Regions from separate parts of the Butyricicoccus pullicaecorum genome, predicted to be linked through region 2. Evidence: predicted binding sites of a transcription regulator. Region 2 holds the regulator's gene; the other holds the start of a gene.

Region 1 (3,418 bases), on a different contig from region 2:
ACGACAAGGAAATTCTGGAGGGCAGCCGCAAGGCCATTGCCAAGGCAACTGAGGCCGGCATTCGTGTGGTTGTCGCGAGCGGGCGCAGCAATCTGGAAGCACAGGGCTTTGTCAAGGATACCGCGTGCGACCGCTGGCTGATCTGCTCGAACGGTGCGGTGATCGTCGACCGCATGACCGGCGAGCGCCATAAGGTCTGGCAGATTCCGCGTGAAACAGCAGCCGAGACTGTACGCCGCGGTGAGGAATGCGGCTTGCGGATGTTCCTGTACGTGGACGACGAGATTTGGATGACCAACGATACTTATGAGCAGATTTTCTCTAAGATGCGCGGTTTTCAAGTGCCGGGCAGCATGCTGCACCTGACCGATGATCTGGTCGGGGATGTCGCATCCTGTGGGGGTGTCGTCACCAAGCTCATGGGTTGGAGCATGGACGCGGACAAGAAGCGCCGTGCAAAGGAGTGGATGAGCGAACTGCCCGGACTGACCTTCACAAGCTCTGGCCCGGATAACTTCGAGATCATGGCCGAGGGTGCTGGTAAGGGCGAGGCCATTCGCTGGCTGGCACAGGAGCTGGGCATTTCGATGGACGAGACCGCGGCAATCGGTGACTCGGACAACGATCTGAACATGCTGCACGCCGTGCGCCACCCGATTGCGATGGGCAACGCCTCCGATCATGTCAAGGAGCAGGTAGAGTTTGTAACCGGAACCTGCAACACCGATGGCATTGAACGTGCGATTGCCTGGGTCATGGAACAGGACGCATAAAACCGAACATATAACAAAACGCTCCCAATCGGGAGCGTTTTTTCTGTCAGTCGATATGAACGGGGTCGGGTTCGTGGGCGAACATGAGCAAAAAGCCAATGAGCTGCAATCCGGCTGCAATCCAGATGGCGCGCTCACCGATGCGCTGAGTGAGCACAGCGCCGATGGCGGCGCCCACGGCAAAGACCGCGATGACGAAGTAATAGTGCATGCTTTTGCGCTTGAGTTCGGGGTCACCGGTCGTGTGGTAACCGCACAGCAGCGAGGCAGCCGAGCGCATATTGCCGATGCACATGGTGGTCGCGCAGGGCAGTCCGCGGAACTTGCGGAAAGCGTTGACCTGCATGGCACAGGCGAAGGATAACAGGACGTTGGCCGCGACGCTCAGCGACTGGGGCAGCAGTCCGGCAATGACGAGCAGCACGATTTCCGCGAGCAGGATGGTCTGCCGCCAGTGGATGCGCGTGCTGTTCTGATAGCGTCTGCACACCAGTTCGGCCAGATACACACCCAGCATGAAGGCCAAAAGCGGGAAGAGGTAGTGCAGCGCACGCCCAGGGTGACCGGTTGCGAGGTTTTGACCGAGCAGGACGATGTTGCCGGTCTGGGCGTTGGCGAATACCTGGCCGCGGCAGTTGTACGAGTAGGCGTCCTGAAATCCGCCTGCAAGCGTCAGAAAGACCGCGAGCGTGAGCGAATCGGACATCTGTTTTTTCATGGGGGGTCACATCCTTATACGAGACAAACGGGGTTATTTTTACCGAGTCCTATTATACGCAGGTCGCCCTGCCCGCGCAAGTGCCGCAGAAGGGACAAAGAAGGATGTCAGAATGGCCAAAACGGGGGAGAATCAGCTGGAAAGCATAGGGAATGTGTGGGAAACAGGAAATAGATACCATATCTAGCGGTTACAAATTCACTTGGGTGTTGACGGGATGATAGGAATTTGAGCTGTTTTCGACCGGAATTTCGTATGCTTTTGCCCTTTCGCTCGGGCGCAAAAACGCTTACAATAGAGAAAGCTTATTGACGCCCCTGCCTGCTGCGGGGCGTTTTGAATGTCTGGAAGGAGCCCGAAAACGTGAGAGTAAAGTATGTAAAAAAACGTACGGGTAAAGTTGTACCCTATGACGGCCGCTTTATCGAGCGCGCCATCCGACTGGCCGCGGTATCGGCTGGAAACTATGAGGAGTCGGTGGTAACCGATGCCATCGCACACATTGAAAAGCACCTTGCCGATCAGCCGGACGAGATCATCCAGATCGAGGCCGTACAGGATCTGGTAGAGCGTGCCCTGTTTGAAGCCGGACGATTTGACGTAGCAAAGGCATACATTCTGTACCGCATGGACAAGGAAAAGAGCCGCGGTCTGTATGAGCACCGCGACGGCCTGCTGCGCAAGGAGTTTTTGAGCCCCTTCAAGCACGCGCCCGGCCCCATGCAGCAGCTGGGCTCGTTCGTCTACTCGCGTACTTATTCGCGTTACCTGTCCCACCTCGGACGCCGTGAGTTCTGGTGGGAGACCGTGCGCCGTGCGGTTGAGTATAACTGCTCGCTGGCCAAGACCAGCCGCGAGGAGGCCGAGGCGCTGTACCGCAACATCTATGAGATGAAGCAGTTCCTGTCCGGCCGTACCCTGTGGGTAGGTGAGACCCGCGTCGGTGAACAGTACCCGATGGCAAACTATAACTGCGCCTTTGAGGTCATCGACAACTTCCACGCATACCACGACCTGTTCTATTTGCTCATGGTCGGCTCGGGTGTCGGCGTGCGTGTGCTCAAGTCGGACGCAGCCAAGCTGCCGCGCGTGCGCACCAACTTAAAGCTGCTGCACGAGATGTATCAGGAAGTGCCCAAGAACGAGCGTCTGGAGTACACCAACCTCACGTTCTCGGGCGATACCGCTTACATCACCATCGGCGACTCCAAGGAGGGCTGGGCACAGGCACTCGACGCGTACTTTAACCTGCTCTACAACAACGAGTACAACAAGATCGGTCATATCGTGGTCAATTACAGCAATATCCGTCCCAAGGGCGAAAAGCTCAAAGTGTTCGGCGGTACGGCATCGGGCTACCAGTCCATGATGCGCATGATCGATAAGATTCACAAGATCATCGGTCAGGCCGGTGCGCGTGACGGTAAGACCCGCACCCAGCTCCAGCCCATCGACCTGCTGGATATCGCCAATATCATCGGTGAGAACGTGGTTTCGGGCGGCGTGCGCCGTACCTCGGAGATTGGCCTCATCGATCAGGACGACCCGACCTGCATCCAGGCAAAGAGCAACCTGTACAAGCAGGTTGGTGACCGCTGGGAGATCGACAAGTCGATCGCGCACCGTCAGATGAGCAACAACTCGATTTTCTATACCCATAAGCCCACCCGTGAACAGCTGCACTGGCACTTGCAGCAGATGCGCTACTCGGGCGAGCCGGGCTGGGTCAACCAGGAGGCAGGCGCAAAGCGCCGTCCGAACTTCAACGGCGTCAACCCCTGCGGCGAGATTCTGCTGGACAACCACGGCCTGTGCAACCTGACGACGGTCAACGTCATGGCCTTCGTTCAGCCCGACGGCACCCTTGACCGTGCAGGCCTGCTGGAAGCACAGCGCCTGTCCGCACGTGCAGGCTACCGTATGACCT
Region 2 (3,418 bases):
GACTGGGTGTTATCATCTCCATGTTCACTGCGCTGACCCTCACGCACTTCCTGCTCAATCGCATGGTCGACTTTAAGATTCGCAGTCCTAAGGTCTACGGTGCGTAAGGAGGGGAGGAGCCAAAATGAAGAACCATTTTTCAATCGTAAAGCATTTTAAGATTTTTGCTGTTATTTCCGTCCTGCTCTGCATCACCGGTCTGGTCAGCTTGCTGGCACTTCCGTTCGGTGTGAACCTTTATAACTTCGACATCGACTTTGCCGGCGGCACGCAGATGGAATTCCGCATGGAAAACACCGAGCTCAACGCAGATGTCCTCAATGAGATTCAGGCTCTGGTGAAGGACACCACCGGTGTAGAACCCAACGCACCGCAGATTACGGGCGATGAGAACAACGAAGTCATCATCCGTTCGACCAGCCTCACCAGTGAGCAGCGTGCAGACGTGATCGCTGCGATGCAGGAAAAGTATGGTCTGACCGATGACGATCTGATCTCCAACGAAGACGTCGGTAAGACGGTCGGTGACGACCTGAAGAAGGCAGCTTTCCTGTCTGCAATCGTTGCCGTTGTTCTGATGCTCGTCTACATCTCGTTCCGCTTTGAGTTTACCTCTGGTCTGGCTGCTGTCATCTGCCTGATTCATGACCTTCTGGCCATGCTGTCGGTCTATGTCATCTTCCAGCTGCCGTTCAACCAGAACTTTATCGCGTGTGCGCTGACCATTCTCGGTTACTCGATCAATGCGTCGATCATCGTATTCGACCGTATTCGTGAAAACCTGCGCACCGCACGCAAGGAAAGCTTCGAGTCGATTGCCGATCGTTCGATCTGGCAGACCATGGGTCGTACCATCAATACCACGCTCACCACGCTGTTCACCATCGGTATGGTGTTCATTCTGGGTGTGCCGTCGCTGCGCAACTTCACGCTGCCGCTTCTGATCGGTATTGTATCTGGTGCTTATTCGTCCATCTTCCTGTCCAGCTCCCTGTGGGCTTTCTTCAGAAAGCGCTTCAAGAAGCGCCGCGTATAACAACCATAAAGAAGGATACCGTTTTGGTGTCCTTCTTTTCTTTCACGAAAGGAGGGCGTCCATGCGCCTCGGCATCTCCACCGCTTGTTTTTATCCGCAGCCGCTCGAGGAAACCATTGACCGGATTGCATCCCTCGGCTTCTCGGTCATCGAGATTTTCTTCAACACCGAAAGCGAATATGATCCGTCTTTTCTGGATACGCTGAAACGATCAACCGATCACAACGGTATCGAAATCATCTCCATTCATCCATACACGTCTTTGATGGAAGGCATGCTTTTATTCTCAAACTATGCGCGCCGAACAGAAGATGGACTGACGCAATACCGCAAGTACATGCGTGCCGCAGCACGATTGGGCGCTCAATATCTGACCTTTCACGGAGAGCGTTTCATGGCACAGGAGACTCTGTTTGAACACATGGAACGCACCTATGAGGTCTATCACACGTTATGCGATATGGCGCAGCAGGAGGGGATCACGCTGACACAGGAGAACGTCGCATGGTGTAAATCCCGTGATCCGGAATATCTGCGGCTGCTGACCGAACATGTCCCGGAACTGCGCTATACCTTAGATATCAAGCAAGCCAACCGTGCCGGTCAGCATTGGTCGGCTTATCTGGATGTGATGGGAAATCGTCTGCGCAATATCCATATTAACGACTACGATACCACCCACAGCTGTCTGCTGCCAGGGGAGGGAAGTATGGATTATGACCTGCTCATGCAATCGCTGAAACGGTATCAATACGACCATCAGATGCTCATTGAGGTCTATTCTGCAAACTTTTCTGACGATTTTCAGGTACAATGTGCAGGCGATTTGCTTCGCGCAAAATTATATTGAGCCCTCAAAGATTTTTGCGATTTTTGCAAAAACCTCTTTGCCGCAGATTGGTTCTATGGTAAAATATATGCATGAACCTATGTGAAGATAAGTGAGTGATCTTATGAAGTGCCCGTTCTGTAATTACCCCGACAGCAAGGTCGTAGATTCTCGACCGACAGACGAGGGAACTAGCATCCGCCGCAGACGCGAATGCCTTCACTGCCTCAAGCGTTTCACAACCTACGAGACGATTGAGCGCCTGCCCCTTATGCTGGTCAAACGTGATGGCACCCGTGAGCCTTATGATCGTAATAAACTGCTCAGCGGTGTGATGAAAGCATGCGAAAAGCGCCCGGTACCTCAGGCACGCTTGGAGCAACTGGTAGATACCGTCGAACAAAAATTGTTCGGTACACTGGAAACCGAAATTTCTTCCCAGAAAATCGGTGAAATGGTCATGCAGGAGTTGAAAAACGTCGACGAAGTCGCCTATGTGCGCTTCGCGTCGGTTTATCGTCAGTTCAAGGATATCAATACCTTCCTGGAAGAGCTCAATTCTCTGCTGCAAAACAAGAAGTAAGCAAAAGCGGCCTGTTTTTGGCCGCTTTTTCGTGATAAGGAGATGATATAATCATGGATATGCCCGAAACCAGCGGTTGGGACGCCATTACGCAGGCCATGCTCACCTTATACCCTGACCAAACTGATCCAATCCACTATGCACCAGTTCTGAGCTATCGTATGGGCGGCAACGACCCGCTCGACGGCATCAGCATTTACGACGGCGGTTCGTACTACCACTTTGTCACCTATGGATTTTCCGAGCTCTACGAAAAGGAATCTCAGCATGCTGCATACAGCGGTCTGGGCTTTGAACTGACGTTAAAGCTCAAAAAAGACGGCATCCGCAAGCGCGACAAGGAATATAAAAACATCTGCGGCATTTTGCAGACGCTCGCACGCATGTCTTTTGAAGACGGCGATATTTTCTCTCCCGAAGAGTATATTTACACCGGCCAGACCACCGGCATTGATGCGGACGGAAGTTCGCAAATCACCGGATTTTTAACCATGGAAGATGGGCTGGGTACGATGGATACACCGAACGGCAAGGTACAGTTTGTGCAGCTGGTCGGTGCAACCGATGCCGAGCTGAAAGCCCTTGTAGATGGCAAAACAACGGTCTCCGCGCTGCTTGAGAAGTTACCCGATGGACTGACCGATTATACTCGAGATTCCATTCTATAACCAAAAAGAACCTGACAAATGTCAGGTTCTTTTCATTTTATTTCGCCTTTCTTTTTCTGAATTATGCGCCAGCAACTGCTGCAACATCTTCCGGTGTTTCTGCCGTGCGCACGGTCAGTTCCTTGCTGATCTTCTTAGCAAAACCAGCCAGAGTCTTGCCAGGGCCGATCTCAACACCAGTGGTTAGGCCATCAGCCATGCCGTTTGCAACCAAGCTCTTCCAGCGTACCGGAGAGCACATATGACGCTCCAGATGTGCGGGCAGATCGGTAACTTCCAGCTTCTCGCCCGTTACATTGGTG

What was found. The regulator NrdR, encoded in region 2, represses ribonucleotide reductase genes. The targets are predictions, from matches to a motif close to CACNANATNTNGTG.
Region 1: a site for NrdR is predicted at 1,667-1,680, ahead of nrdJ (ribonucleoside-triphosphate reductase, adenosylcobalamin-dependent). Genes of this name have one in related genera too.

Annotation. Positions count from the first base shown of each region.
Region 1 covers NZ_NFKK01000005.1:119,748-123,165, forward strand. Annotated here, with positions in the region: gene B5F17_RS06320 (Cof-type HAD-IIB family hydrolase) at 1-773, shown strand, start outside; gene B5F17_RS06325 (YoaK family protein) at 820-1,491, opposite strand; gene nrdJ (ribonucleoside-triphosphate reductase, adenosylcobalamin-dependent) at 1,855-3,418, shown strand, end outside.
Region 2 covers NZ_NFKK01000003.1:206,696-210,113, forward strand. Annotated here, with positions in the region: gene secD (protein translocase subunit SecD) at 1-107, shown strand, start outside; gene secF (protein translocase subunit SecF) at 125-1,036, shown strand; gene B5F17_RS04175 (sugar phosphate isomerase/epimerase family protein) at 1,098-1,886, shown strand; gene nrdR (transcriptional regulator NrdR) at 1,990-2,448, shown strand; gene B5F17_RS04185 (suppressor of fused domain protein) at 2,502-3,116, shown strand; gene fabD (ACP S-malonyltransferase) at 3,178-3,418, opposite strand, start outside.